2 regions of the Pseudomonas sp. LG1E9 genome follow, and region 2 is predicted to be linked to the other one. Evidence: predicted binding sites of a transcription regulator. Region 2 holds the regulator's gene; the other holds the start of a gene.
The links. The regulator sigma-54, encoded in region 2, starts transcription at its own class of promoters, with help from an activator protein. The targets are predictions, from matches to a motif close to ANTGGCATNNANNTTGCTNT.

Region 1 (15,446 bases), 620 kb from region 2:
CGCCGTCGCGGATCGCTTTGGTCACACGGGTGAAGTCCTGATATACCACTCGTCCGGCGCCGAGGTTCATGTGGCCGACTTCCGAGTTGCCCATCTGGCCGTCCGGCAGGCCAACGTCCATGCCCGAGCCGGAGATCAGGCCGTTGGGGACGCTGCCGGTCAGGCGGTCCAGTACAGGCTTCTTGGCCGCGTACACGGCGTTGTCGTGGTGGCTTTCACTGTGTCCAAAGCCATCGAGAATTATCAGGACCAAAGGTTTAGGCGTGGTAGTCATAGATCCTCTCGCGGCGGTAATAAAGGAAGGCAATTGAAAAGTGAGTGGCAGTTTAAAGCGAAGTTCCGACCACGTCACCGCTTTACGGGGGTTGGCCCCCCCTGACGGCTGTGTATACTTACCGCCATTTTAACGCCCTGGAACCTCCTTGATGGTTGATCACCTGATTGCATTTGCCACTGCCCACTATCTGCTCGTGGGTGCCTTCGTCATCCTGCTGGCGCTGCTGATCGCTCACGAATTGAGCCGTGGTGGCCGCAGCCTGAGCACATCGGAGCTGACCGCACTGGTCAACAAGGATGAGGCCATCGTGGTGGATATCCGCCCCGCCAAGGAATTCGCTGCCGGCCATATCGTCGGTGCCCTGAACATTCCACAGGACAAGCTGATTGCGCGCCTGGCCGAGCTGGAAAAGCACAAGGCCAAGACCATCATCCTGGTCGACGCCCAGGGCCAGCACGCCGGCACCCACGCCCGCGAAATGCTCAAGACCGGTTTCACCGCCGCCAAGCTGTCCGGTGGCATCAGCAGCTGGCGCGCCGATAACCTGCCGCTGGTGAAGTGATATGAGCCAGGTTGTCGTGTATTCCAGCGATTGGTGCCCTTACTGCATGCGGGCCAAGGCCTTGCTGGAGAAGAAGGGCGTTGCCTTCGAAGAGATCAAGGTCGACGGCAAGCCCCAGGTGCGCGCCGAAATGGCCCAGAAGGCGGGGCGCACGTCCGTGCCGCAGATCTGGATCGGCGCCAGGCACATCGGTGGTTGCGACGACCTGTTTGCCCTGGAGCGCGCCGGTAAACTCGATGCGCTGCTGCTCGTCTGACTCCTAAACCCTAAAAGACCCCAAGATCAAGAAGGATCTGCGATGACTGACCAACAGAACACCGAAGCAGCAGAAGCTCAAGGCCCACAGTTCTCGCTGCAGCGTATCTACGTGCGTGACCTGTCGTTCGAAGCGCCGAAAAGCCCGGCCATCTTCCGCCAGGAATGGACCCCAAGCGTTGCGTTGGACCTGAACACCCGTCAAAAAGCATTGGAAGGCGACTTCCACGAAGTCGTGCTGACCCTGTCGGTCACGGTCAAGAACGGCGAAGAAGTGGCCTTCATCGCTGAAGTGCAACAGGCCGGTATCTTCCTGATCCAGGGCCTGGACGAAGCGTCCATGAGCCACACCCTGGGTGCGTTCTGCCCGAACATCCTGTTCCCGTATGCCCGTGAGACCCTGGACAGCCTGGTCACCCGTGGCTCGTTCCCGGCGCTGATGCTGGCACCGGTGAACTTTGATGCCCTGTATGCTCAAGAGCTGCAGCGCATGCAATCGGAAGGCGCGCCGACGGTTCAGTAATCTCGAACCCGACGCAGAACCCAATGTGGGAGGGGGCTTGCCCCCGATAGCGGTGTGTAGCAGCTGCCTCGCCAAGGCTCGGCAGCTGCTACGGATTACCGCCATCGGGGGCAAGCCCCCTCCCACATTTGTTATGTGTGTTACTTGAAGCCGAGCTGGCGCCAGCCTTCGTAAACAGCGACGGCCACGGTGTTGGACAGGTTCAGGCTGCGGCAGCCCTCGCGCATCGGCAGGCGCAGGCGATGGCCGTCGGGCAGGGCATCGAGTACCTCGGCCGGCAGGCCACGGCTTTCCGGGCCGAACAGGAAGGCATCGCCCTCGGCAAAGCTGGCATCATGGAATGGCCGCGAACCTTTGGTGGTGAACGCGAACAACCGTGGATGCCCCAGGCTTTCCAGGCAGCTGGCCAAGTCGGCGTGACGCTGGAGCGTAGCGTACTCGTGGTAGTCCAGCCCGGCACGACGCAGGCGCTTGTCGTCCATGTCGAAGCCCAGGGGCTCGATCAAATGCAGGTGGCAGCCACTGTTGGCGCACAGCCTGATAACGTTGCCGGTATTCGGCGGAATTTCTGGTTGAAAAAGGATGACGTGAAACATGCACGGCTCCGAAGGCAAAGATGCGCTGCATTCTACCCCTGAAGAAGACCCAAGACCGAAGCTATTGCCAAGAGTCATGGGCTCGCTGGCGATTGTCGGCCTGATGGTGGGCCTGATGATCGGCCGCCTGACCACGGCGGACCCGGTCGAACTGCAACAGGTGGAAACGACCGCGGACGGCGTCGTGGTGTGGTTCAACAGCGAACCCAAGCTGCACGGCGAGCATATCGATGGCACCGTGGCGTTGCTGTTTGACGCCCAAGGCAAGGCCGGTACCGGGCAACTCAAGGTCAACGACAAAGACGTGAACTGGCGCGTGCGCAAGACCGATGGCGGCCTGCTGCTGAACCTGGTGGCGGCTCGGCCATTGCGCGGAGAGTGGAAGGGGGAGGAGGTCGATGACCGCTGGCGGTTGGAGATCCATCTCCAGGAGCAATAAAAGAGGGAGTTCCCGGCCTGCCTGTACCAGGGCTCCCAAAACGGTTGAAGCCAAAGGCTTCGGTGTTAAAGAGGGGATTCTCGGCCTGCCTGTACCAAGGTCCCCGAAACTGGGTTGTACTGGGGTTATTGCAGGGCGCGTGCCAGACTCGTCAAGTTTTGCCAAATAATTTCACCACAAAGCGCAAAGCCCCGGAATACGGGGCTTTGGTGGTTTCGGCTGGCGAGAGTTTTTCAGCGATAGCGGTGTTTCAGGTATCTGACCCGTGCCCAATGCCGGTTCATGGTGCATTGAAGCGGTGCACAGCCCCGAAACCAGATTGCAAGTGTGGGAGGGGGCTCCCCTCCCACATTGGATAGTGGTGAGGTCCAGAATCAGGCGTCGTCGCCCTCGTCATCATCCCCACCATCTACCTTCATCCCCAACTCCTTGATCTTGCGTGTCAGGGTGTTACGGCCCCAACCGAGCAACACAGCAGCGTCGCGGCGGCGGCCGGCAGTGTGCTTCAACGCAGTCTCAATCATGATCCGCTCAAACGCCGGCACGGCGCTGTCCAGCAGGTTCGACTGGCCGCGCGCCAACGCCTGGTCGGCCCATTGGCGCAGCGCTTGTTCCCAGTTGGTCACGGGGGCAGAGTCTTGCGGCAGGCTCAACAGCTCCGGTGGCAGGTCGCTGATATGCACTTCGCGCCCGGACGCCATCACGGTTATCCAGCGGCAGGTGTTCTCCAACTGGCGCACGTTGCCTGGCCACGGCAGGTTTTTCAGGTATTCCTCGGTTTCGCTTTTGAGCAGCTTCGGCTCGACGGCCAGCTCCTGGGCGGCGCGGCTGAGGAAGTGGCGGGCGAGGGTCGGGATGTCCTCGCGGCGGTCCGACATGCGTGGAATGTGGATACGGATCACGTTGAGGCGGTGGAACAAGTCCTCACGGAACTTGCCCGCATGCACCAGGGTTTCGAGGTTCTGGTGGGTCGCCGCGATGATGCGTACATCAACCTTGACCGGCGTGTGGCCGCCGACGCGGTAGAACTCGCCGTCCGCCAGTACGCGCAGCAGCCGGGTCTGGGTATCGGCCGGCATGTCGCCGATCTCATCGAGGAACAAGGTGCCGCCGTCGGCCTGTTCGAAGCGGCCGCGACGCAGGTTGGCCGCGCCGGTAAACGCGCCTTTTTCGTGGCCGAACAGCTCGGATTCCATCAAGTCTTTGGGAATCGCCGCCATGTTCAATGCGATAAACGGCGACGCCGCCCGTGGGCTGTGACGGTGCAGGGCATGGGCCACCAGCTCTTTACCGGTACCCGACTCGCCGTTGATCAGCACGGTGATGTTGGAGTGGCTCAAGCGCCCGATGGCGCGAAACACTTCCTGCATCGCCGGTGCTTCACCGATGATTTCCGGGGTGCGGGTCAGGGCCGGTGGGGCTTCCTGGTTCTGCTGTTCCTGGGCGTGCTGGTTGGCGCGCTTGACCAGCGCGACGGCCTCGTCCACGTCAAACGGCTTGGGCAGGTATTCAAACGCACCGCCCTGGTAGGACGCGACAGCGCTGTCCAGGTCCGAGTGCGCGGTCATGATGATTACCGGCAGGCGCGGGTGCTGCTCGCGAATCCGGGCCAACAGGTCCAGGCCGCTGGCGCCGGGCATGCGGATGTCGGAGATGATCACGTCGGGCTGCTGGCGCGCCAGGCGGCTCATCACGCCATCGGCGCTATCGAAGCTCTGGGTGGTCATGCCTTCCTGTTGCAAGGCTTTCTCGAGGACCCAGCGGATGGAACGGTCGTCATCGACGATCCAGACGGTTTCACTACGGCTCATGTCGAAGGGGCTCCTTGTTCCAGTGGCAGAAAGATCGAGAACGTGGTGTGACCCGGATGGCTCTCACACTCGATCAAGCCCTGATGCTGGCTGATGATGTTCTGGGTAATGGCCAGGCCCAGCCCGGTACCGTCCGGGCGGCCGCTGACCATGGGAAAGAAAATGGTTTCCTGCAGTTCCACAGGAATGCCCGGGCCGTTATCGATGATCTCGACCTTGGTCACCAGACGATGGCGCACGTGGCCGATGGTGAACTGGCGCAGGGCGCGGGTACGCAGGCTGATGCGGCCCAGGCGCAGTTCGTTCTGGCTGCTGATGGCCTGCATCGCGTTGCGCACGATATTGAGCACCGCCTGGATCATCTGCTCGCGGTCGATCAACACGTCAGGAATGCTTGGGTCGTAGTCGCGCACCAGGGTGATGCAGCCCTGGCTCTCGGCGTCGACCAGTTGGCAGACGCGCTCCAGCACCTCGTGCACGTTGGTCATCGCCAGGGACGGCAGCTTGTTGGAACCGAGCATGCGGTCCACCAGGTTACGCAGGCGGTCGGCTTCTTCGATGATGACGTTGGTGTAGTCCTTGAGGTGCTCCTCCGGCAGCTCGCGGGCCAGCAACTGCGCTGCGCCACGGATGCCGCCCAACGGGTTCTTGATCTCGTGGGCGAGGCCGCGCACCAGCATCTTGCTGGTTTCCTGCTTGGACAACTGTGCTTCCTCTTTGGTGATGCGCAGCAGGCGATCACGCGGATGCACTTCGAGCAGCAGCAAGGTAGTGCCGTTGCTCAGGATCGGGGTCACGGCGTAGTCGACAGTCAGCGTCTGGCCCGTAAGCGCCGTGAGCATCGCTTCGCGCTTGGTGAACGGGTGTGCCTGCTCCACGGCCTGGCGCAACGAGCTCAAGGCTTCGGCCGACTCGGTGAACAGCTCGCTGATGAACTGCCCATGGCTGCGCTGGCCGCTGATGGCCAGGAGCATTTCCGCCGCCGGGTTCATGTACTCAAGACGCAAATCGTCATTGAGCAGGATGGTCGCGGTGGTCAGGTTGTCGAGTAGCAAACGGTGCAGTGCATCGCTGATGGTCATCAGGACCTCTTTTGGAGCAAGGCGCGGGCTTGAGGCACACGCTGATACAAGGAAAATGCAAAAACCAAACCAAGGCTCCGAAAAGAAGCGTTAAAGCCTTGAAATAGGGGTTTGAGGCGCGAAACTGTGGCGTTCTGCCAGCCTGCGCGGGAAGTTTCGAACCAAAATGGGCTGGACAGGTGGGAAGGGTGCAGCTCATCGCACCAATATAGTGCGATTTGCTGCAATCTGTTCAGGTAGCCGAAAAAAGCTTTAGCCGGGGTAGATGCACAGCTCGGCCGTAGCGCGGATCATGGCCAGTTGGCGAAGCGGGTCATTCAGTGGTTCGTGTACGGCTGCCGCCAGCCATTGCGGGCATTGTGGGTCTTTGCGCTGGGGCGTGAAGTCCGCCAGTTGTTGCAGCAGGCGTTTTTGCAATTGGTCCAGCTGCGGTCGAATCTGCTTTACCAGGTCCGGGCGCGGATCGTCGGGTGCCTTGCCCTGGAACTGCCAGTCGGACAGGTGGGTGTATTGCACCAGCTTGTTCGCCTCGATCTGCGCCGAGAAAAACTGTTCGGCGGTGGCGGGGTCGAGTTTGTAGCTTGGGGCCTGGGCGACGACGCTGGCGATCACCTCTTGTTCACGTTTCTTATCTTCCACCGGTTTGTGGCTGTCCCATTTGCTCAGGGCCACTTGGTCGGCGATTTCCAGGCGCTCGGCGATGCTGTTGAGCAACGGCTCAAGCGTGGGCGGCGCGGCACTCGCACTGGCGCTGACAAATAACAGAGCGAATACAAATCGACGTTTCAATGGATATCTCCTTATGGGAGGGGGGGCGCTGATGGTTAGCCGTATGCTCGACCGCCAAGCGGCCATCTGACAATCCCCAGGCAAAAAAAGACCTCCCGAAGGAGGCCCTTTTCATCACGCTACGTCAAGCAGCGCTACCGGATCAGCAGCTGTAGTACAGCTCGTATTCCAGTGGGTGTACGAAGGTGCGAACCTTGATTTCTTCTTCGCTTTTCAGGCCGATGTAAGCGTCGATGAAGTCGTCGCTGAACACGCCGCCTTTGGTCAGGAACGCACGGCCCTTGTCCAGCTCTTCCAGGGCTTCTTTCAGGCTGCCGCACACTTGTGGGATCTCTTTGGCCTCTTCAGGCGGCAGGTCGTACAAGTTTTTGTCGGCGGCGTCGCCTGGGTGGATCTTGTTCTGGATACCGTCCAGGCCGGCCATTACCAGGGCAGCGAAGGCCAGGTACGGGTTGGCTGCTGGATCCGGGAAGCGGGCTTCGATACGGCGAGCGCGAGGGCTGGACACGTAAGGAATACGGATCGAAGCGGAACGGTTGCGCGCCGAGTAGGCCAGCATTACTGGCGCTTCGAAACCTGGGACCAGACGCTTGTAGGAGTTGGTCGACGGGTTGGTGAAGCCGTTCAGGGCCTTACCGTGCTTGATGATACCGCCGATGAAGTACAGGGCAGTGTCGGACAGGCCGGCATAACCTTCGCCAGCGAAGGTGTTCTTGCCATCTTTGGCAATGGACAGGTGAACGTGCATACCCGAACCGTTATCGCCGTACAGCGGCTTAGGCATGAAGGTAGCGGTACGGCCGTAGGCAACGGCAGTGTTGTGTACGCAGTACTTCAGGGTCTGAACTTCGTCAGCCTTGGCTACCAGGGTGTTGAACTTCACACCGATTTCGTTCTGGCCGGCAGTCGCCACTTCGTGGTGATGCACTTCGATGACCAGGCCCATGTCTTCCATGGCGTTGCACATGGAGGTACGGATTTCGTGGTCGTGGTCGAACGGTGGAACCGGGAAGTAACCGCCTTTGATGCCTGGACGGTGGCCATGGTTGCCGCCTTCCACGTCCTGGTCGGACATCCAGGAGCCTTGTTCGGAGTAGATCTTGAACATGGAACCGGAGATGTCGGACTTGAACTTCACTTGGTCAAAGATGAAGAACTCTGGCTCCGGGCCTACGAATACAGTGTCACCGATACCGGTCGACTTCAGGTATTCCTCGGCGCGCTTGGCGATCGCACGAGGGTCGCGGTCGTAGCCTTGCATGGTCGAAGGCTCGATCACGTCGCACACCAGGATCAGGGTGGCTTCTTCGGTGAACGGGTCGAGCACGGCAGTGCTGTCGTCCGGCATCAGGATCATGTCGGAGGCTTCGATGCCTTTCCAGCCAGCGATGGAGGAACCGTCGAACATTTTGCCTTCTTCGAAGAAAGCATCATCCAGCGCATCGCGAGCCGGCATGGTCACGTGGTGCTGTGTGCCTTTGGTGTCCGTGAAGCGCAGATCAATCCATTTAACGTCATGATCTTTGATGAGTTGAACCGACTTCGACATAGTGTCCTCCGGGTGGCTTCGGGCTGGGGTAGTGGAGTTAGCCCTTAGAATGTGGGTGATGCCGGCGCGGATAGTCCGCCATGGCAACCTGCCTCACAAGAGAGCAAATTGCATGCCAGTGCGCCAACATGGGTTTTCTGCTCCAAAAACGCCCCTATAAAGGTGCATTGCGACAAAAGCCCGAAATTGGCGCACCGCAATGTGGCGCATGCGCTCACAAATGCACCGCTTTAGTGCGAGTTGAGTGCTGTGCATATTAACTGGTTAAACCTTGAGCGATTTCCGCTATAATCCGCGCCCCCCTTTTTCAGCAGGCCCGGCGCGCGCTGTTTCCATGAAATTAATCGTTAAAGTCTTCCCCGAGATCACCATTAAAAGCCGACCGGTACGGACGCGTTTCATCCGTCAGTTGGCCAAGAACATCCGTGCCGTGCTCCGCGATCTGGACCCGGCTGTGGTGGTGAACGGTGTGTGGGACAACCTCGAACTGGAAACCCGTGTCACCGACGCCAAAGCCTTGAAGGACATGACCGAGCGCCTGAGCTGCATGCCGGGCATCGCGCATTTCCTGCAGGTGGACGAGTACCCGCTGGGCGACTTCGACGACATCACCGAGAAGTGCAAGCAGCACTTCGGCAATGAGATCGAGGGCAAGATTTTTTCGGTGCGCTGCAAGCGCGCCGGCAAGCACCCATTCAGCTCCATGGATGTAGAGAAATACGTCGGCAGCAAGCTGCGTCGCGAGTGTGGCGCCGCCGGAATTTCCTTGAAAGCGCCAGAAATTGAAGTGCGCATGGAAATTCGCGACCAACGGTTGTTTGTGATCCACAGCCAGCACAACAGCATCGGCGGCTACCCGCTGGGCGCCCTGGAACAGACCCTGGTATTGATGTCCGGCGGTTTCGATTCCACGGTGGCGGCTTACCAGATCATGCGTCGCGGCCTGATGAGTCACTTCTGCTTCTTTAACCTGGGCGGGCGTGCACACGAATTGGGCGTGATGGAAGTCGCGCACTTTATCTGGAAGAAGTACGGCAGCTCCCAACGCGTGCTATTTGTGAGCGTACCGTTCGAGGAAGTGCTGGGCGAAATTCTCGGTAAAGTCGATAACAGTCATATGGGCGTAGTATTGAAGCGTATGATGTTGCGCGCTGCGTCCCGGATTGCCGATCAGTTGCAGATCGACGCCCTGGTGACCGGCGAAGCGATTTCCCAGGTTTCCAGCCAGACGCTGCCGAACCTGTCGCTGATCGACTGCGTCACCGAGAAGCTGGTATTGCGCCCGCTGATCGCCAGCCACAAGCAGGACATCATCGATTTGGCAGAAGAAATCGGCACCGCCGACTTCGCCAAGCATATGCCTGAATACTGCGGGGTCATCTCGGTGAACCCCAAGACCCACGCCAAGCGCAACCGCGTGGAGTATGAAGAACAACAGTTTGATATGGCCGTTCTGGAGCGTGCGCTCCAGAACGCCAAGCTGGTCCCGATCGATCGAGTGATCGACGAATTGGGCCAGGATGTGCAGATCGAAGAAGTCAGTGAAGCCCTGGCCGGTCAGATCGTTGTCGACATCCGTCACCCGGATGCCGCTGAAGATGAGCCGCTGGAGATTCCTGGCATCGACGTACAAACGCTGCCGTTCTATGCATTGAACGCGCGTTTCAAGGAACTGGATGACAGCCGTCAGTACCTGCTGTATTGCGACAAAGGCGTGATGAGTCGCCTGCATGCCCACCATTTGCTCAGTGAGGGGCATGCCAATGTGCGCGTTTATCGACCGAGCTAAGAGCCCGGGGCTGTTTGCCTGTGGCCTGCGTCACCGGCCCCCCGACTCTGCCGTCAAGCTGTAACGGCAAGGCCTGACTCTACTGTTAATCGCTGCCACGACCTGTCAGCACACCGAATCCTCTGATCGAGATACACAAGTGATCGAAAATCTACGTAACATCGCCATCATTGCTCACGTTGACCATGGTAAAACCACCCTGGTAGACAAACTCCTGCGTCAATCCGGCACCCTGGAGCGCAACGAGCTCAACGACGAGCGCGTGATGGACTCCAACGACCAGGAAAAAGAGCGCGGTATTACCATCCTGGCAAAAAACACCGCTATCAACTGGAACGGCTACCACATCAACATCGTGGATACCCCGGGCCACGCCGACTTCGGCGGCGAAGTAGAACGCGTAATGTCGATGGTTGACTCCGTTCTGCTGCTGGTTGATGCCCAGGACGGCCCTATGCCGCAAACTCGTTTCGTGACCAAGAAGGCTTTCGAAGCCGGCCTGCGTCCGATCGTGTGCATCAACAAGGTTGACCGTCCAGGCGCGCGTCCGGACTGGGTTCTGGACCAGATCTTCGACCTGTTCGACAACCTGGGTGCCACCGAAGAACAGCTGGACTTCAAAGTCGTCTACGCCTCGGCCCTGAACGGCATTGCCGGTCTGGAACACACCGACATGGCTGAAGACATGACCCCGCTGTACCAGTCGATCGTCGACAACGTACCGGCTCCAAAAGTTGACCGTGATGGCCCGTTCCAGATGCAAATCTCGGCGCTGGACTACAACAGCTTCCTGGGTGTTATCGGCGTTGGCCGTATCGCTCGTGGTAGCGTCAAGCCGAACACCCCGGTTGTTGCTATCGGCGCCGACGGCAAGAAGCGTAACGGTCGTATCCTGAAGCTGATGGGTCACCACGGTCTGCACCGTATCGACGTTGAAGAAGCTTTCGCCGGCGACATCGTCTGCGTCAGCGGCATGGACTCCCTGTTCATCTCCGACACCCTGTGCCAGCCGGACAACGTTGAGGCGATGAAGCCTCTGACCGTTGACGAGCCAACCGTTTCCATGACCTTCCAGGTAAACGACTCGCCTTTCTGCGGTAAAGAAGGCAAGTTCGTGACTTCCCGTAACATCAAGGAACGTCTGGACAAAGAGCTGCTGTACAACGTTGCACTGCGCGTTGAAGAAGGCGACTCGGCTGACAAGTTCAAGGTTTCCGGCCGTGGTGAGCTGCACCTCTCGGTACTGATCGAAACCATGCGTCGCGAAGGCTTCGAAATGGGCGTTGGTCGTCCAGAAGTGATCATCCGTCAGGTTGACGGCGTGAAGCAGGAACCGTTCGAAAACGTCACCATCGACACCCCGGAAGAATCCCAGGGCAAGGTGATGGAAGAGATGGGTCTGCGTAAAGGCGACCTGACCAACATGGTGCCGGATGGCAAAGGCCGTGTGCGTCTGGAATACAACATCCCTGCTCGTGGTCTGATCGGTTTCCGTAACCAGTTCCTGACCCTGACCAACGGTGCTGGCATCCTGACCTCGATCTTCGATCGCTACGACACCATGAAGTCCGGCGACATGTCCGGCCGTCAGAACGGTGTTCTGGTATCGGTAGAAACCGGCAAGGCACTGACCTACTCCCTGGAAACCCTCCAGGCGCGTGGCAAGCTGTTTGTTGAACACGGTCAAGAGATCTACAACGGTCAGATCGTTGGTCTGAACAGCCGTGACAACGACATGGGCGTCAACCCAACCAAAGGCAAGAAGCTCGACAACATGCGTGCTTCGGGCAAAGACGAAACCATCGCTCTGGTCCCACCTGTTCGCTTCACCCTGGAACAGGCCCTGGAATTCATCCAGGACGACGAGCTGTGCGAAGTTACGCCTAAGTCGATCCGCCTGCGTAAGAAGATCCTGGACGAAGGCGAGCGTACCCGCGCTGCCAAGAAAGCCAAGAACTGAGTTAACTCAGGCTGAATGAAAAACGCCCCCGGTCGAAAGGCCGGGGGCGTTTTTTTATGTCTGCAGTTTCTGTGGTGGCTGTACTGGCCCCATCGGGGGCCAAGCCCCCTCCCACATTTTGATCTGTGAATACATTCAAAGGTGGGAGGGGGCTTGCCCCCGATGAGGCCCTAGGAAGCTCCACAAATCTTGGATCAGAACTTGTCGAGGGTCTTGAACTTGGTCTCGCGCACCACTTCTTTCGGCTTATACGCGCAATACCCCGGACGCGGCCCGATCTTCGGGTGATTGCGGCAGGTATCCGGGCGCTTGTCATAAATAGTGCAGAAGCGCGTCTTACGATCCAGATACAGGCAGTCGTTGTTGCTCATGCGCTGCAGGGTAAAAATCTCGGATTTGTTGTTGTAGCGTTCGACGATGCCTTCCTTTTGCAACCGCTTGGCGATGTTCTTCGGCGGATCGCCGCGTTCGAACTCATCGACGATGCCAATGCGGATCAGGTCCTTGATCTTCACTTCGACCGGCAGCGTGCAGCAGCTGGACACGCAACCGCCGCACATGTGGGCGGAATATTTCTGCCAGGTCTCAAGACGGTCTAGTTCCGCGGCGGCGATCAGTTGAGGCTTCATCAAGGTTCCAAAAGGTGGGGCTGTATCCGGGCGCGGGATCATACCGGGATTGGTGGTTTTTTGAACAATATTTTGCGTATTTCATCCCCAACGGTGCGTTGGGCGAAAGCAGGCACGGCCAATGCATCAAAACCCTGCAAAGGTAAATGCGTTAAAAAAGTGCCGAACCAGAGCAGTCACCGTCTGTCAGACCGTCTAGGCTCTAGCAACTCCTTCTATCTCGCCCGAGGTCGCATTTGATGTCTCAGGAACCACTTGCACGAGAAGCAGAGGTAGCCGCATTTCGCGATGCCGTCTTGACCAAACTCACCTACGCGGTGGGCAAGGACCCGGATCACGCCTTCGACCACGATTGGTTCGAAGCCATTGCCCTGGCCGCACGCGACCAGATGGTCGACCACTGGATGGACCATACGCGGCGTATCTACCGCAAAGGTCAGAAACGGGTGTATTACCTGTCCCTTGAATTCCTCATCGGCCGTTTGCTCTACGACAGCTTGAGCAACCTCGGTGTGCTGGAGATTGCCCGCGAGGCGCTCAGCGAACTGGGCGTCGACCTTGAGCGCATCCGCCTGCTGGAGCCCGACGCGGCGCTTGGCAACGGTGGCCTGGGCCGCCTGGCCGCCTGCTTTATGGAAAGCATGTCGACCCTGGGCATTGCCGGCCACGGTTATGGCATTCGCTATGAACACGGCCTGTTCCGCCAGGCGATTGTCGATGGTTGGCAGCAGGAGCAGACCGAACGTTGGCTGGATTTCGGCAACCCGTGGGAGTTCGAGCGCGCCGAGGTGATCTACCCGATCGGCTTTGGCGGCAGCGTGGAAACCCTGCCGGACGCCGCCGGCAAGCTGATCCAGGTGTGGACGCCCAACGAAACCGTGCGCGCCGTGGCCTACGACACGCCGGTGGTCGGTTGGCGCGGTGCCAGCGTCAACACCCTGCGCCTGTGGCGTGCGCGGGCGGTGGAAGACCTGCACCTGGAGCGCTTCAATGCCGGTGACCACCTGGGCGCCGTCGCCGAAGTGGCCCGTGCCGAAAGCATCTCCCGGGTGCTTTACCCGGCTGACAGCACCGAAGCAGGGCAGGAACTGCGCCTGCGCCAGGAATACTTCTTCGTCTCCGCTTCCCTGCAAGACCTGCTGCGCCGCCACAAGAATATGCACGGCTCGGTGCTGAGCCTGGGCGAACACGCCGCCATCCAGCTCAACGACACCCACCCGTCCATTGCCGTGGCCGAGTTGATGCGTCAACTGGTGGACTTGCACGACATCGCCTGGGACGCCGCTTGGCAGGTCACGGTCGAAACCTTGTCCTACACCAACCACACCTTGTTGCCCGAGGCTTTGGAAACCTGGCCTGTAGGGCTGATGGAACGCATGCTGCCCCGGCACATGCAGATCATCTACCTGATCAATGCCCAGCACATCGACTCGCTGCGCGCCAAAGGCATCCACGACTTTGACGTGCTGCGCGCCGTGTCGCTGATCGAAGAAGACAACGGCCGCCGCGTGCGCATGGGTAACCTGGCGTTCCTCGGCTCCCACAGCGTCAACGGCGTGTCGGGTTTGCACACCCAACTGATGCGCAGCACGGTGTTCTCCGAACTGCACAAGCTTTACCCGGACCGTATCAACAACAAAACCAACGGCATTACCTTCCGCCGCTGGCTGTACCAGGCCAACCCCAAGCTCACCCAGATGCTGGTGGAAGCCCTGGGGCCGGACATTCTCGACACCATGGAAACCCGTCTGGGCGAGTTGGAAACCTTCGCCGAGAAACAGACCTTCCGCAAAGCCTTCGCCGACCAGCGCTTGCACAGTAAGCGTGCACTGGCCGAGATCATCCACGAGCGCCTGGGCATCTCGGTGAATCCGGCTGCGATGTTCGACGTGCAGGTCAAACGGATCCACGAATACAAACGCCAACTGCTCAACCTGCTGCACACCGTGGCGCTGTACCAGGCGATCCGTGCCGAGCCGGGCACCGACTGGGTGCCGCGCGTGAAGATCTTCTCGGGCAAGGCGGCGGCCAGTTATCACCAGGCCAAGTTGATCATCAAGTTGACCAACGACATCGCCCGCACCGTCAACAATGACCCGACTGTGCGCGGTTTGCTCAAAGTGGTGTTCCTGCCCAACTACAACGTCAGCCTGGCCGAAAGCATCATTCCGGCGGCGGACTTGTCGGAGCAGATCTCCACGGCCGGCTTTGAAGCGTCGGGCACCAGCAACATGAAGTTCGGCCTCAACGGCGCGCTGACCATCGGCACCATGGACGGCGCCAACGTGGAAATGCACGAGCGCGTGGGCGCCGACCACATGTTTATCTTCGGCCTCAGCGCGCAGCAGGTGGAAGCGCGCAAGCAGGCGGGTGAGTTCAACGCCGGGCTGGATATCGCCGCGTCCCATCGCCTCAACGATGTGCTGCAAGCGATCCGTGGCGGGGTGTTCTCGCCGGATGATCCGGGCCGCTATGTGGGCTTGATCGACGGGCTGATCGACTACGACCGCTTCCTGGTGTGTGCCGACTTCGATTCCTACTGGGACGCCCAGGCACGAGTCGAAGCGCATTGGCATGATTCCAAGGCGTGGTGGCGTTCGGCGGTGCTCAATACGGCGCGGATGGGTTGGTTCTCTTCGGACCGTACCATCAGGGAGTACGCGACCGAAATCTGGAAAGCACTCGACTAAGCCCCGTTGTTCTAAATGTGGGAGGGGCGGTGCGACGATTCGACTTGCCCCCGATGGCGCACCATCAGTTGCTAAATATGTCGACTGGCACACCGCTATCGGGGGCAAGCCCCCCTCCCACATTAGGTCCGCGTCGATATACTGAGCGCCGGTTTGCTTAGGGAATATCGACCATGCAATGGATTTTCATGCTGATTGGCCTCGTGCTCGGCTGGACGCTCGATGAGTCGTTCTATGACGCAGGCATCGGCGCACTGCTGGGGTTGGGCATTGGCCAGGCGATTCGTCTGTCGAAGCTTGCGACTCAAGCGGATCAGCAAGCGCGTCAGCTGGAAACCACGCAGAAGGCGTTGATCGCTCTGGGTGATCGCCTGCGGCAACTGGAAGTGCCCGCGCCGACCAGCCCTGTGATTGTCGAGCCCTCCATCTCTGAGCCGACACCCGTCGCCAAGGCGCCCGAACTTGTTTGGGAACTGCCGGCGGAATTGGCGCCTG
Region 2 (15,446 bases):
CGAAGCTGTGGGCCACGGCCTCGAAGGTGACTTCAACCGCAAGGGCAGTTCTGCCTATAGCGGGCGCATGGGCGAGATGGTTGCGTCCAAGCTCTGCACCATTGTCGATGACGGCACCTTGGCCGGTCGTCGTGGCTCGTTGAGCGTCGATGACGAAGGCACACCTACTGAATGCACCACCTTGATTGAAAACGGTGTGCTCAAGGGCTACATGCAGGACAAGCTCAATGCCCGCCTGATGGGTGTGGCGCGCACCGGTAACGGTCGCCGTGAGTCCTACGCGCACCTGCCGATGCCGCGCATGACCAACACCTACATGCTCGGTGGCGAAAGCGACCCGGCGGAAATCATCGCCTCGGTAAAACGCGGTATCTACTGCGCCAACCTCGGCGGCGGCCAGGTGGATATCACCAGCGGCAAGTTCGTGTTCTCCACCAGCGAGGCGTATCTGATCGAAGACGGCAAGATTACCGCGCCGGTCAAAGGGGCGACATTGATTGGCAACGGGCCGGAAGCCATGAGCAAGGTATCGATGGTCGGCAACGACCTGGCGCTGGACAGCGGCGTGGGTATGTGCGGGAAAGATGGTCAGTCGGTGCCGGTCGGTGTGGGCCAGCCAACGCTGAAAATTGATGCGATCACCGTAGGTGGCACGGGGTCGTAAGGGATGGAGCTTCGGGTGGCGAAGATCGCCACCCGGGGAAGGGCATCAACGCAGTCCGCGTTGAGTCTCGTCCAGCTCACGGATGTATTTGAAGATTTTACGGCTGGTGGCTGGCGCCTTGTTATGGGCCTGCTCGTGCTGGGCTTGACGGATCAGGGAGCGCAGTTGCTGGCGGTCCGCATCCGGGTAGTCCAACACGAATTTCTCCAGCACGGCGTCATCGCCCGAGATCAGGCGGTCACGCCAACGTTCCAGGTTATGGAAACGTTCGTTGTACTGGCGAGTGGAGGCATCGGTTTGATCGAGCAAGGCCAGAATGGCGTCAGTGTCCTGATCGCGCATGAGCTTGCCGATAAACATGATGTGCCGTTTACGCGCGATATTCGCGGTGTGCTTGGGTGCGTCTGCAAGCGCCCGGCGCATTTCGTCGGTCAGTGGCAGTTTTGCAATCAAGTCTTTCTTGAGCGTTGTAAGGCGCTCGCCAAGGTCAACCAGAGCATGCAGCTCACGTTTGACCTGGGTTTTGCTTTTCTCCCCATCGAGGGAGTCGTCGTAAGAATCAACCATGGTGGAAGTCCGCAAAGAAACGCCGCCATGATAACCAGTCGGGGGCCGCTTGTCCGGCCCGGTCGCTCGATGGCCTTAACCGAAAGCAGAATTTGAGTGGAGAAAACCATGAGTGCAGCCCAAAGCGTCGGTCCGCAAGCGTTACCGGCACTTCAGGAACAAGTCGAGCAGATCCTTGCCGAGGCCAAGCGCCAGGGGGCCAGTGCCTGTGAAGTCGCGGTGTCGCTGGAGCAAGGGTTGTCGACGTCGGTGCGTCAGCGGGAAGTGGAAACCGTCGAATTCAACCGCGACCAAGGCTTTGGTATCACCTTGTACTCGGGGCAGCGCAAAGGCTCGGCCAGTACCTCTGCCAGTGGCCCGGAAGCGATCCGCGAGACGGTTGCAGCCGCGTTGGCGATTGCCAAGCACACCTCTGAAGATGAGAGCTCAGGTCTGGCAGACAAAGCGCTGATGGCCAAGGACTTGAAGGACTTCGATCTGTTCCACGCCTGGGACATCACGCCTGAGCAGGCTATTGAGCTGGCTCTGACCTGTGAAGCCGCCGCGTTCGACGCTGATGCCCGCATCAAGAACGCAGATGGCACCACATTGAACACGCACCAGGGTTGTCGCGTATACGGCAACAGCCACGGGTTTATCGGCGGATATGCGTCCACTCGCCACAGCCTCAGCTGCGTGATGATTGCCGAGGCCAATGGCCAGATGCAGCGTGATTACTGGTATGACGTGAGCCGCCAGGGTGAATTGCTGGCCGACCCGGTCAGCATTGGCCAGCGCGCTGCACAGCGTGCCGCGAGCCGCCTGGGTGCGCGCCCGGTGCCTACCTGCGAAGTACCGGTGCTGTTTTCGGCGGAGTTGGCGGGCGGTTTGTTTGGCAGTTTTCTGGGGGCGATCTCCGGCGGCAATCTGTACCGCAAGTCGTCGTTCCTGGAAGGTGCAATCGGCCAGAAGCTGTTTCCCGAGTGGCTGACCATCGATGAGCGCCCACACTTGATGCGCGCCATGGGCAGCTCGGCGTTCGATGGCGATGGCCTGGCCACGTATGCCAAGCCGTTCGTCGAAAACGGTGAGCTGGTTTCCTACGTGTTGGGCACCTACTCAGGCCGCAAGCTCGGCCTGCCAAGCACGGCCAACTCCGGCGGCGTGCATAACCTGTTCGTGACCCATGGCGACGAAGACCAGGCGGCGCTGTTGCGGCGGATGGGACGTGGCCTGCTGGTGACCGAGTTGATGGGCCACGGCCTGAATATGGTCACCGGGGATTATTCCCGTGGCGCGGCGGGCTTCTGGGTGGAAAACGGCGAGATCCAGTTCGCCGTCCAGGAAGTGACCATTGCTGGCAATATGCGCGATATGTTCAAGCAGATTGTTGCGGTGGGTAATGACTTGGAACTGCGCAGTAATATCCGCACAGGCTCGGTATTGATCGAGCGGATGACTGTCGCCGGCAGCTAATCTACGCGTTACAAAAAAAGCGTGCTATCTCGTCGATAGCGCGCTTTTTTTATGCCTTCTCGAAAACGGATTACTGTGTCAGCGTTGCTTTGATTCTCAATATCATTTAATAATAAATATCATTACCGAATGAGTGTGGATCATGAGTTCTGTCCTGCATGAGGATCCGTATCTGGAAAGCTGGCGCTGGATGAGTCGTCAGATTCGCTGCGGCCTCGATCCCAATGAACCTCGCCTGATCGAACATTACCTCAATGAGGGTCGATATCTGGCGTGTTGCACCGCAACCCATCCGTGGACGATCGCCGAAACGTCATTCCGCCTGTTGATCGACACCGCCAGTGATATCGCCTTGCCGTGGCATTGGCGATCCACCTGCCTGGACCAGGCGTGGCGCCCGCTGCGCGATCTGGAAAAACTCTCCCACTGTGCCTGTCGCCTCAAGCGCTGGCAGACCTTTGCCTGGCAATTGGCGACCTGCCAATTGCTGCCTTCCCTTTCTGTTTCTGACCTGGTGCAAGGATCCTCCGATGATTAGGGTCTGCCATCACTTATTTCCTGTGCCGCGCCGGGCCAGCGCTATTGCAGGCCCGGCCCTTCGGGTTGTGTCTGAAAGCGGGCCAGGCTGCGTTGCAGTCCTTGGCAAGGGAACAACCATTACCAGCGGACTGCGCCTTGCCTGGCCCGCTTTCAGACCTCAACGCGACACAGGAAATAAGTGATGGCAGACCCTAACACCCGTATCGAACGCGACAGCATGGGCGAACTGCAAGTACCTGCCGAGGCCCTGTATGGCGCACAGACCCAGCGCGCGGTGAATAACTTTCCGATCAGCCACCAACGCATGCCGGCGCAGTTCATTCGCGCACTGATCCTGGCAAAGGTTGCTGCCGCCAAGGTTAATATCGACCTCAAGCAAATCAGCGAAGGGCAGGGCAAGGCCATCGTCGATGCTGCCCAAGGTCTGCTGGAAGGCGACTTCATGCAGCACTTCCCGGTGGATATCTTCCAGACCGGTTCCGGCACCAGTTCCAACATGAACGCCAACGAAGTGATTGCGACCCTCGCCAGCCGTCTGCTCGGCGAGGCGGTCAACCCGAACGATCACGTCAACTGCGGCCAAAGCAGCAACGACATCATTCCTACAACCATCCACGTCAGTGCGGCGCTGGTATTGCACGAGCAAACACTGCCGGCGCTGTTGCACCTGGTGCAGGTGATCGAGCATAAGGCTGAAGAAGTCCACCCGTTCATCAAGACCGGCCGCACGCATTTGATGGACGCCATGCCAGTGCGTATGAGTCAGGTACTCAATGGTTGGGCGCAGCAACTCAAGGCCAATATCGGTCATCTACAAGACCTGCTGCCAAGCCTGCAGGCCCTCGCCCAAGGCGGCACTGCGGTGGGCACGGGGATCAACGCGCACCCGGAATTCGCGGCGCGTTTCAGTCAACAGCTCAGCAGCCTGACGGATGTGAAATTCACCCCGGGCAAAAACCTGTTTGCGCTGATTGGCTCCCAGGACACGGCCGTGGCTGTTTCCGGCCAACTGAAAGCCACCGCCGTATCGTTGATGAAAATCGCCAATGACCTGCGCTGGATGAACTCCGGCCCACTCGCCGGCCTGGGTGAAATCGAGCTGGAAGGCCTGCAACCGGGTTCTTCGATCATGCCCGGCAAGGTCAACCCGGTCATCCCGGAAGCGACTGCCATGGTGGCTGCCCAAGTCATCGGCAATGACACGGTGATCACTGTTGCCGGCCAATCCGGCAACTTCGAGCTGAACGTGATGCTGCCGATCATCGCCCAGAACCTGCTCAGCAGCCTCGAACTGTTGGCCAACGCCAGTCGCCTGCTGGCGGACAAAGCCATCGCCAGCTTCAAGGTCAATGAGGCCAAGCTCAAGGAAGCGCTGTCGCGCAACCCGATTCTGGTCACCGCGCTCAACCCGATCATTGGTTACCAAAAGGCTGCTGAAATCGCCAAGAAGGCCTATCAGCAGGGCCGTCCAGTGATTGATGTCGCCCTTGAACACACCGACTTGTCCCGTAGCCAACTGGAAATCCTGTTGGATCCGGAAAAGCTTACGGCCGGCGGCGTGTAATCACCGACTCTGCTTTGGAGGCTCATATGGAGCACTGGAAACGCACGATCGAACGGGCTAATCGCTGCTTTATGCAGGGCGAACTGGTCGACGCTCGCGAGGCCTATTTGCAAGCCCTGGCCCTGGCTCAAGTGTTGTTCGAACGCTGGGCAGATGCCGACGAAGCAGTGGCGGCCTGCGTCATTTCACATCACAACCTGGCGGATCTGCACTTGCGCCTGAATCAGCCTGAGGAAAGCGCCGAGTACCTCTGCGCCATTCACCAGCGCTTGCTGCAGACCATGCAGGACGCGCGCTTGAGCCCGCAACTGCGGGAAGCGGCCCTGCGCCAGAGCAGCAAGACTTACGTCGAACTGTTGAATTTCATCAGCGATCACGGCGAATACCCGCGCACCCATCGCTTGCTGGGCGGTACTGCGGCGCAACCGACCACGCCTCAATACGGAGTACATTGATATGACTTACACCTTGCCTGCCTTGCCTTATGCCTACGATGCCCTGGAACCGCATATCGATGCGCAAACCATGGAAATTCACTACACCAAGCATCACCAGACCTACATCAACAATCTTAACGCCGCGGTCGAGGGCACCGAGTTCGCCGACTGGCCGGTAGAAAAACTGGTGTCCAGCGTGCAGCAACTGCCGGAAAAACTGCGCGCAGCGGTGATCAATCAAGGTGGCGGCCACGCTAACCACTCGCTGTTCTGGGCGGTGATGTCACCTCAGGGGGGCGGTAAGCCTGAAGGCGCGCTGGGCAAGGCAATTGACGAGCAAGTCGGTGGTTTTGAAAGCTTCAAGGAGGCTTTCACCAAAGCTGCGTTGACCCGCTTCGGCAGCGGTTGGGCCTGGCTGAGCGTTACCCCGCAAAAGACCCTGGTCGTGGAAAGCAGCGGTAACCAGGACAGCCCGTTGATGAACGGCAACACGCCGATCCTCGGCCTCGACGTGTGGGAGCACGCTTACTACCTGCGCTACCAGAACCGCCGCCCGGAATACATCAATGCCTTCTACAGTGTTATCAACTGGCCAGAAGTTGCCGCACGCTATCAGGCTGCTTTGGCCTGACATTGACCTCCATAACAAGATCTAAGGCCGACTATGGGCACTGAAACACTGGCGATCGGCAGCGTGCGGATGTTTCGTTATGCGCTGGGCTCGCTGCTGCTACTGGCAGGTACTGCATTGCTGGTGGCCCACGGGCTGGCCTGGCTGGACCTGCAACCGCGTATCTTGCGCGCCTTGCAGGGCGGTGCGATCTGCGCGCTCGGCACCGCGCTGGGCGCGGTTCCTGTATTGGTGATTCGGCGGATGCCGGTGGCCGTGAGCGATACCTTGCTGGGCTTTGGGGCGGGCGTGATGTTGGCCGCCACCGCCTTTTCGCTGGTGGTGCCAGGCATCGCCGCTGCCGAAAGCCTGGGGCTTACGCCCTGGGGGGCGGGCGGGTTGATTAGTTTCGGCATCATGGCAGGGGCATTCGGACTGTATCTGGTTGACCGCAAGGTCTCCGGCGCCAGTCCGGAAATGTTGGTGGGCACGCCGGATAAACCGGTGATCCCGCCGCGAATCTGGCTGTTCGTGTTCGCCATCATTGCCCACAACATCCCCGAAGGCATGGCGGTTGGCGTCTCGGCGGGCGGTGGCATGCCGGACGCCGATAGCCTGGCCATGGGCATTGCCCTGCAGGATGTGCCCGAAGGTCTTGTGATTGCGTTGGTGTTGGCCGGGGCAGGCATGTCGCGGGCCAGGGCGTTTCTGATTGGCGCTGCGTCAGGCTTGGTGGAGCCGGTGTTTGCCGTGCTCTGCGCCTGGTTGGTGAGCCTGGCCGAAGTGCTGTTGCCGTTGGGTTTGGCATTGGCCGCTGGGGCGATGTTGTTGGTGGTGACCCATGAGGTCATCCCTGAGTCACGGCGCAATGGCCATGAAAAACTCGCCAGTCTGGGATTGTGTATCGGGTTTTGTTTGATGATGGTGATGGATACTGCCTTGGGGTGAAGCCGTTGCGGCTTCACGCCTACCTCAAAGGGTGAGGTTACTCACCCTCGTCAAAGAAGTTATTGATCAGTGCCACCAGGGCATCCATCGCTTCCTGTTCCTGTTCGCCTTCCGTTTTCAAGTGAATCTTGGTGCCCTTACCGGCCGCCAGCATCATCATTGCCATGATGCTTTTGCCATCGACCATGCTTTCCGGTGTACGCCCTGCCCTGATCTGACAGGGGAACTGCCCGGCAACGCCGACAAATTTGGCTGAGGCGCGGGCGTGCAGGCCCAGCTTGTTGATGATTTCAATTTCCAGAGCGGGCATCGCGAAGGTGTTCCTTTCAGCTGAGGTCGCGGTGGCGAACCTGGACGTTCTTGAGGGTTTGTTGCAGTACCAGGCCCAGGCGCTCGGTCAGGTATACGGAGCGGTGGTGACCACCGGTGCAGCCAATGGCAATGGTGACATAGGCCCGGTTGCTGGCAGCAAAGCGCGGCAGCCATTTGAGCAGGTAACTGGAGATGTCCTGAAACATCTCCTCCACATCCGGCTGCGCGGCCAGGTACTCGGCTACGGGTAGATCCAGCCCTGACTGGTCACGCAATTCCGGTTTCCAATAAGGGTTGGGCAGGCAGCGCACGTCAAACACGAGGTCCGCATCCACTGGCATGCCGCGTTTGAACCCAAAGGACTCGACAAGAAACGCCGTGCCAGGCTCCGGCTGATTCAGCAGGCGCAGCTTGATGGCATCGCGCAGTTGATACAGGTTAAGGCTGGTGGTGTTGATCTTGAGGTCGGCGAGGTCAATGATCGGCCCCAACAACTTGGTTTCGTCCTCGATGGCTTCGGCCAGGGAGCGGTGGGGGCTGCTGAGCGGGTGGCGCCGGCGGGTTTCGGAGAAGCGCTTTAACAGCGTCTCTTCGTCGGCATCGAGGTACAGCACATCACAATGGATGTGCTTGGCGCGCACTTCTTCCAGCAATTCCGGGAATCGCGAGAGGTGGCTCGGCAGGTTGCGGGCGTCGATCGAAACGGCAACCAGGGGTTGCGCCAGCTCGGTGTGGATCAGAGCACGTTCCGCCAGCTCTGGCAGCAGGCCGGCAGGCAGGTTGTCGATGCAATAGAAGCCATTGTCCTCAAGAACGTTGAGGGCGGTGCTTTTACCCGAGCCGGAGCGGCCGCTGACGATGATCAAACGCATGGTTACTGCCCGTTTTGCTCATCCAGGACAACTTGGTACAGCGCCTCGTTGCTGCTGGCACTGCGCAGTTTGTCGCGTACTTCCTTGCGGTCAAGCATGCTGGCGATCTGCCGAAGCAGTTCCAGGTGCGCATCGGTGGCGGCCTGCGGGACCAGCAGAACAAACAGCAGGTCGACCGGGGCACCGTCGATGGCGTCGAAATCGATAGGGGCGTCCAGGTGCAGCAGGGCGCTGACAGGTGTTTCGCAGCCTTTGAGGCGACAGTGAGGAATGGCGATGCCGTTGCCAAAACCGGTCGAGCCGAGTTTTTCACGGGCAATCAGAGCCTCGAAGACATCTTGCATCTCCAGCTCAGGCACTTGGCTGCTGATCAGGTTGGCAATTTGTTCGAGGGCTTTCTTCTTGCTGCCGCCCGGCACGTTCACGAGGGAACGGCCGGGGGTCAGGATGGTTTCAAGTCGGATCATGGGTTGGGGGTGTTAGCGGCCAGTGCCATTAAGAAGGCTCTGCTGCTTTTCCTTATGCTTTTTAAGTTGGCGGTCAAGCTTGTCAGTCAAGGCATCAATTGATGCATACATGTCCTCATGCTCGGCATTGGCGACTACTTCGCCACCGGGAATCTGCAGGGTCGCCTCAACTTTCTGCTGAAGCTTGTCGACCTTCATGATGACTTGCACGTTGGTGATTTTGTCAAAATGCCCCTCCAGGCGTTTCAGCTTCAGCTCGACATACTCGCGCAGGGGAGGGGTGACTTCTACATGGTGTCCACTGATGTTGACTTGCATACAGCTTCTCCTTCGTTGCCAGTGCATAAAGCGACGGGTAGGAATACCCGTCACTGGAACGCTGTGGCCCGCCCGTCACATCAAACGCTTGCGCTCGCTGGAAGGCGCGATCCCAAGGGATTCGCGGTACTTGGCGACGGTTCGACGGGCGACCTGAATGCCTTGTGCCTCCAGTAAACCAGCGATCTTGCTGTCACTCAACGGCTTTTTCTGATTTTCCGCAGCAACCAGTTTTTTGATGATCGCGCGGATCGCCGTTGACGAGCATTCGCCGCCTTCGGAGGTGCTTACATGGCTGGAGAAAAAATATTTCAACTCATAAATACCCCGTGGGGTATGCATGAATTTTTGCGTGGTCACGCGTGAAATTGTCGATTCGTGCATGCCTACCGCCTCGGCGATGTCGTGCAGGACCAGAGGCTTCATTGCTTCGTCGCCGTATTCCAGGAAGCCGCGCTGATGCTCGACGATCTGGGTGGCCACTTTCATCAAGGTTTCGTTGCGGCTCTGCAGGCTCTTGATGAACCAGCGGGCTTCCTGCAGCTGGTTGCGCATGAAGGTGTTGTCGGCACTCGTGTCGGCCCGGCGTACAAAGCCGGCATATTGCGGGTTGACGCGCAGGCGCGGCACAGACTCCTGGTTCAGCTCAACCAGCCAGCGCTCGTTGTCTTTGCGCACGATTACATCGGGCACCACGTACTCGGCTTCGCTCGACTCGATCTGCGAGCCCGGACGCGGGTTCAGGCTCTGCACCAGCTCGATGACCTGGCGGAGGTCGTCTTCCTTGAGCTTCATGCGACGCATCAGTTGGCTGTAGTCGCGGCTGCCCAGCAGGTCGATGTAGTCGGTAACCAGGCGCTGGGCCTCAGCGAGCCATGGCGTCTTGGCTGGCAGCTGGCGCAGTTGCAACAGCAAGCATTCGCTCAGGGTACGGGCGCCGATGCCGGCCGGCTCGAACTGCTGGATGCGGTGCAGCACCGCTTCAATTTCGTCCAGCTCAATGTCCAGTTCCGGGTCGAAAGCCTCCAGAATTTCTTCGAGCGTCTCGTCCAGGTAACCCTGGTTGTTGATGCAGTCGATCAAGGTGACGGCGATCAGTCGATCGGTATCAGACATCGGTGCGAGGTTCAGTTGCCACAGCAGATGGCTCTGCAGGCTTTCACCGGCGGAGGTGCGGGTGGTGAAGTCCCACTCGTCATCGTCGTTGCTGGGCAGGCTGCTGGCGCTGGTCTGGTAGACGTCTTCCCAGGCGGTATCTACTGGAAGCTCGTTGGGGATGCGTTCGTTCCAATCGCCTTCCTCCAGGTTGTCCACCGTAGGGGCAGTTTCCTGGTAGGACGGTTCCTGCACGTCCGCGTTGGGTTTTTGCTCGATGTTGTCGGCCAACGGGTCTGCGTTATCGAAGTCGTCGCCTTCTTCCTGGCGTTCGAGCATCGGATTGGACTCCAGGGCCTCCTGGATTTCCTGTTGCAGGTCCAGGGTCGACAATTGGAGCAGGCGGATGGCCTGTTGCAGCTGCGGTGTCATCGTCAGCTGCTGGCCCATTCTCAGGACTAGCGATGGTTTCATGGCAGGGGCTTAACACCTTATTCGCCGGCGCAATGCGCCATCCACGACAGGGCGCGTGAGCGCCAAACATAAGCAAATTATATGCCTGATATCGAGGGCTTTGCCTAGAGCGCGGTAACAATAAAAAACCGGAGGTTCTTATTGACTCCCGCGCATCGGGCAAACGACCTGCCACCGCCTTGTTATTACAGGCGGGTTTACAGGCGAAACTCGTGACCCAGGTACACTTCCTTGACCAGTTCATTGGCCAGGATGGTAGCGGAGTCGCCCTCGGCGATCAGTTGTCCATCGTTGACGATATAAGCGGTTTCGCAGATATCGAGGGTCTCACGCACGTTGTGGTCGGTGATCAATACACCGATGCCCTTGGCCTTGAGGTGATGGATGATCTGCTTGATATCGCCAACCGAGATAGGGTCGACGCCGGCAAACGGTTCGTCCAGCAGGATGAACTTGGGGGCAGTGGCCAGGGCACGGGCGATTTCCACGCGACGCCGCTCACCACCGGACAGGCTCATGCCAAGGTTGTCGCGAATGTGGTTTATGTGGAATTCCTGCAGCAGGCTTTCCAGTTCCTGGCGGCGGCCGTCACGGTCCAGTTCCTTGCGGGTTTCAAGGATGGCCATGATGTTGTCGGCAACCGACAGTTTGCGGAAGATCGACGCTTCTTGCGGAAGATAACCGATACCGGCGCGGGCACGACCGTGCATTGGCTGGTGGCTGACATCCAGGTCGTCGATCAGTACGCGACCCTGATCCGCCTGGACCAGGCCGACGATCATGTAGAAGCATGTGGTCTTGCCTGCGCCGTTGGGGCCGAGCAAGCCGACGATCTGGCCGCTGTCGATCGACAGGCTGACGTCGCGCACGACCTGACGGCTTTTATAGGCCTTGGCCAGATGCTGGGCTTTCAGGGTTGCCATTACTCGGCCTTCTTCTTCGGCTGGATAACCATGTCGATACGCGGACGCGGTGCGGTCACCTTGCTGCCATTGGCGCGGCCGGCGTTGGCGATCTGTTTCACGGTGTCATAGGTGATCTTTTCACCTTCCGTGGAGTTGCCATCGGGGCTGAGCACCTTGGCCTGGTCGATCAGCACAATGCGATTCTGTTGCGCGTGATACTGGATGGTCTTGCCGTAGCCCTTCATCGGGCCGGTGTCGGTCGCGGACTGCTTCTGTTCGAAGTAAGCCAGGTTGCCAACCGAGGTCACGACGTCGATATCACCGGCTTGGGTGCGCGTCAGTGTCACGGTATTGCCGGTGATTTTCATCGACCCTTGGGTGATGATCACACCGCCGGTATAGGTGGCAACACCTTGCTTGTCATCGAGTTGCGCATCGTCAGCCGAGATGTGGATCGGTTGCTGGCTATCGTTCGGCAGAGCCCAGGCGCTCACGCTTCCCAGTGCTGCGCCCAAACCGAGCAAAATAGGGAGAGTTTTAACGAGCCTCATACTGTCCTCTTACGTTCGATAGCAGGTGTATCCTGCTTTCTTTCAAATACGCTTTCATTCCCTTGCCAGTCGATACACCGCCAGCGCCGTCGATTCTAACGTCTTGCTCGGTCTGCGCATATTGCTTCTGCGGGAATACGGTCATGCGACTGCTGGTAATCACCGTGTCGCGGTCTTTTGCGTCCGTGCGTGCAACGCGTACCGAGTCGATCAGCTCTACCTCGGTGCCGTCAGGGTTCACCTCGCCACGCTTGCTGGTGACATGCCACGGAAATTCGGTGCCGCGGTACAGGTTCAGGTCCGGGTTGGTCAGCAGGGTGACTTCGGTGGCCTTCAAGTGTTCGACTTTGTCCGAGGTCATTTCGTACTGCAACTTGCCATCGGGCAGGAACTGCACGCTATAGGCGTTGGTGGCGTAATAGTCGATAGCCCCTCCGTCGACCTGTGCAGCAGGCTGGTCGAGGAAGCGCCCCGGGCTGATATTCCAGTAGCCCACCGCGAGCAGCAGCGCGGCGATGACCCCGAATAGCAGGAAGTTGCGAATCTTTTTACTCAGCATAAAACGCTCTATAGGTAGGCGGCGTGTGCCGCTTCAAGGCTGCCCTGGGCTCGCAGGATCAGTTCGCAGAACTCGCGGGCCGCACCTTCGCCGCCACGGGCAGAGGTGATGCCATGGGCGTGCTCGCGAACAAACGCCGCCGCATTGGCGACGGCCATGCCCAGGCCCACTCGGCGAATGACCGGCAGGTCGGGCAGATCATCGCCCAAGTAGGCGACCTGCTCATAGCTTAGGTTGAGTTGGCCAAGAAGCTCGTCCAGAACCACCAGTTTATCCTCGCGGCCCTGATACAGGTGAGGAATCCCCAGATTTTGTGCTCGGCGTTCCACAACGGGGGTTTTCCGGCCGCTGATAATCGCGGTCTGCACGCCCGCAGCCATCAGCATTTTGATGCCCTGGCCGTCGAGGGTGTTGAATGTCTTGAATTCACTGCCATCTTCGAGGAAGTACAAGCGACCATCGGTCAGCACGCCGTCAACGTCGAAAATCGCCAGCTTGATGTTCTTGCCGCGTTGCAACAGGTCGCTGGTCATTTACATCACTCCCGCACGCAACAAGTCGTGCATGTTCAGGGCGCCGACCGGGTGGTCGTCGCTATCGACCACCACCAGGGCGCCGATCTTGTGGTCTTCCATGATCTTCAAGGCTTCGGCTGCCAGCATTTCAGGGCGGGCGGTCTTGCCGTGCGGGGTCATCACGGCGTCGATGGTCGCCGTGTGGATATCGATGGTGCGGTCCAGGGTGCGGCGCAAGTCACCGTCAGTGAATACCCCGGCCAGACGCCCGTCAGCTTCCAGGATCACGGTCATGCCCAAGCCCTTGCGGGTCATTTCCATCAGCGCGTCCTTCAGTAACGTGCCGCGTTGGACGTGGGGCAATTCATCGCCCGAGTGCATGACGTTTTCCACTTTCAGCAGCAGACGGCGGCCCAGTGCGCCACCAGGGTGGGAAAATGCGAAGTCTTCAGCGGTGAAGCCCCGGGCTTCAAGCAGCGCAACGGCCAGGGCGTCGCCCATGACCAGGGCTGCGGTGGTGGAGGAAGTCGGCGCCAGATTCAGCGGGCAGGCTTCGTGGGCCACATGAACATTCAGATTCACTTCGGCCGCCTTGGCCAGCGTCGACTCTGGATTGCCAGTGACGCTGATCATCTGGATGCCCAGACGCTTGATCAGCGGCAGCAGGGTCACGATTTCGTTGGTGGTGCCAGAGTTGGACAGTGCCAGGATGACGTCATCCTTGGTGATCATGCCCATGTCGCCGTGGCTCGCCTCGGCGGGATGCACAAAAAATGCGGTGGTCCCGGTGCTGGCCAGGGTGGCGGCGATCTTGTTGCCGACGTGGCCCGATTTGCCCATGCCGACCACGACAACGCGGCCTTTGCTGGCCAGAATCATCTCGCAGGCGCGTACGAAATCCGCGTCGATATGGGCCAGCAAGCCTTCTACGGCTTCGACTTCGAGGCGGATGGTGCGTTGTGCGGATTGAATAAGGTCGCTGGATTGGCTCATGTCTGAAATCGTATAGCCTGACGAAAAGTCGGCGATTATAGCGGTAATGATCAATTCCCTCACGCAAGTTCGTCGGGCTTTGTTCTTTGGGTTCCTGAGATCGATCCTCAGTAACACAGTCGGCAACGTTTTTTCCCTGTCCTGAAACTGAACTAGCGCCGTTCCGGCCTTGGGCGCGTTGTACCAGCAGTGATATAGTTCGCCGCCAGTTCGGTCCGCCCAGCCCATGAGGCTATCTATATGCGTCGCCGTTGCAAACGTTTGTCGCATGCGTGGTGTCTGAGTGAGAGGCTGCATCCCAAGGAGTTTAGATGAGTGCCGATAACGCCTACGCGGTCGAGCTGAAGGGACTGACCTTCAAGCGCGGGACGCGCAGCATCTTCAATAACGTCGATATTCGCATTCCCCGTGGCAAGGTCACGGGCATCATGGGGCCGTCCGGTTGCGGCAAGACCACCCTGTTGCGGCTGATGGGCATGCAATTGCGCCCCAGCGCCGGCGAAGTGTGGGTCAACGGCCAGAACCTGCCGACGCTGTCGCGCAGCGATCTGTTCGATGCGCGCAAACACATGGGCGTGCTGTTCCAGAGCGGTGCGCTGTTTACCGACCTCGATGTGTTCGAGAACGTGGCGTTCCCGCTGCGGGTGCACACCCAGCTGTCCGATGAAATGATTCGTGACATTGTGTTGCTGAAATTGCAGGCCGTGGGCTTGCGTGGTGCCATTGACCTGATGCCCGACGAACTGTCCGGTGGCATGAAGCGTCGTGTGGCCCTGGCGCGCGCCATTGCGCTCGATCCGCAGATTCTCATGTACGACGAGCCCTTCGTCGGTCAGGACCCGATCGCCATGGGCGTGCTGGTTCGCCTGATCCGTCTGCTCAACGACGCCCTGGGCATCACCAGTATCGTGGTGTCCCACGACCTCGCAGAAACCGCGAGCATTGCCGATTACCTCTATGTAGTCGGCGATGGCCAGGTGCTGGGGCAGGGTACGCCCGAAGAGCTGATGAACGCCGATAACCCGCGCATTCGCCAATTCATGACTGGCGATCCCGATGGCCCTGTGCCTTTTCACTTTCCGGCAGCGGATTACCGCTCAGATCTTCTGGGGAAGCGCTGATGCGCAAGACATCTCTTATCGAAAAGGTTCGCCTTTTCGGTCGCTCGGGCATCGACATCGTCGAGGTGCTGGGTCGTTCGACGATTTTCCTGTTTCACGCCTTGCTCGGCCGCGGTGGCATTGGTGGCGGCTTTGGCCTGTTGCTCAAGCAACTGCATTCGGTGGGCGTGATGTCCCTGGTGATCATCGTGGTCTCCGGGGTCTTCATCGGCATGGTGCTGGCATTGCAGGGCTTCAATATCCTGTCCAGCTACGGGTCGGAGCAGGCTGTGGGGCAGATGGTTGCCCTGACGCTGCTGCGTGAACTGGGGCCGGTGGTGACCGCGTTGCTGTTCGCCGGTCGTGCGGGCTCCGCGTTGACTGCCGAAATCGGCAACATGAAGTCCACCGAACAGCTGTCCAGCCTCGAAATGATCGGCGTGGACCCCCTCAAATACATTGTTGCCCCGCGCCTGTGGGCCGGCTTCATCTCCCTGCCA

Region 1: glnA (type I glutamate--ammonia ligase) is a predicted target of sigma-54. The motif match lies at 7,984-8,003, and genes of this name have one in related genera.

The regions. Positions count from the first base shown of each region.
Region 1 covers NZ_CP029983.1:1,094,612-1,110,057, forward strand. Annotated here, with positions in the region: gene gpmI (2,3-bisphosphoglycerate-independent phosphoglycerate mutase) at 1-274, opposite strand, end outside; gene DNK50_RS05235 (rhodanese-like domain-containing protein) at 426-839, shown strand; gene grxC (glutaredoxin 3) at 841-1,095, shown strand; gene secB (protein-export chaperone SecB) at 1,138-1,617, shown strand; gene DNK50_RS05250 (tRNA (cytidine(34)-2'-O)-methyltransferase) at 1,758-2,213, opposite strand; gene DNK50_RS05255 (hypothetical protein) at 2,212-2,652, shown strand; gene ntrC (nitrogen regulation protein NR(I)) at 3,027-4,463, opposite strand; gene glnL (nitrogen regulation protein NR(II)) at 4,460-5,545, opposite strand; gene DNK50_RS05275 (chorismate mutase) at 5,798-6,334, opposite strand; gene glnA (type I glutamate--ammonia ligase) at 6,477-7,883, opposite strand; gene thiI (tRNA uracil 4-sulfurtransferase ThiI) at 8,218-9,672, shown strand; gene typA (translational GTPase TypA) at 9,812-11,632, shown strand; gene DNK50_RS05300 (YkgJ family cysteine cluster protein) at 11,827-12,261, opposite strand; gene DNK50_RS05305 (glycogen/starch/alpha-glucan phosphorylase) at 12,501-14,951, shown strand; gene DNK50_RS05310 (DUF2339 domain-containing protein) at 15,125-15,446, shown strand, end outside.
Region 2 covers NZ_CP029983.1:1,713,294-1,728,739, forward strand. Annotated here, with positions in the region: gene tldD (metalloprotease TldD) at 1-664, shown strand, start outside; gene yjgA (ribosome biogenesis factor YjgA) at 710-1,231, opposite strand; gene pmbA (metalloprotease PmbA) at 1,340-2,686, shown strand; gene DNK50_RS08025 (FagA protein) at 2,829-3,224, shown strand; gene DNK50_RS08030 (aspartate ammonia-lyase) at 3,408-4,790, shown strand; gene DNK50_RS08035 (hypothetical protein) at 4,817-5,245, shown strand; gene DNK50_RS08040 (superoxide dismutase) at 5,247-5,858, shown strand; gene DNK50_RS08045 (ZIP family metal transporter) at 5,892-6,785, shown strand; gene DNK50_RS08050 (HPr family phosphocarrier protein) at 6,823-7,095, opposite strand; gene rapZ (RNase adapter RapZ) at 7,112-7,969, opposite strand; gene ptsN (PTS IIA-like nitrogen regulatory protein PtsN) at 7,972-8,436, opposite strand; gene hpf (ribosome hibernation-promoting factor, HPF/YfiA family) at 8,449-8,754, opposite strand; gene DNK50_RS08070 (RNA polymerase factor sigma-54) at 8,830-10,323, opposite strand; gene lptB (LPS export ABC transporter ATP-binding protein) at 10,521-11,246, opposite strand; gene lptA (lipopolysaccharide transport periplasmic protein LptA) at 11,246-11,779, opposite strand; gene lptC (LPS export ABC transporter periplasmic protein LptC) at 11,766-12,338, opposite strand; gene DNK50_RS08090 (HAD family hydrolase) at 12,347-12,871, opposite strand; gene DNK50_RS08095 (KpsF/GutQ family sugar-phosphate isomerase) at 12,872-13,846, opposite strand; gene DNK50_RS08100 (ATP-binding cassette domain-containing protein) at 14,158-14,967, shown strand; gene mlaE (lipid asymmetry maintenance ABC transporter permease subunit MlaE) at 14,967-15,446, shown strand, end outside.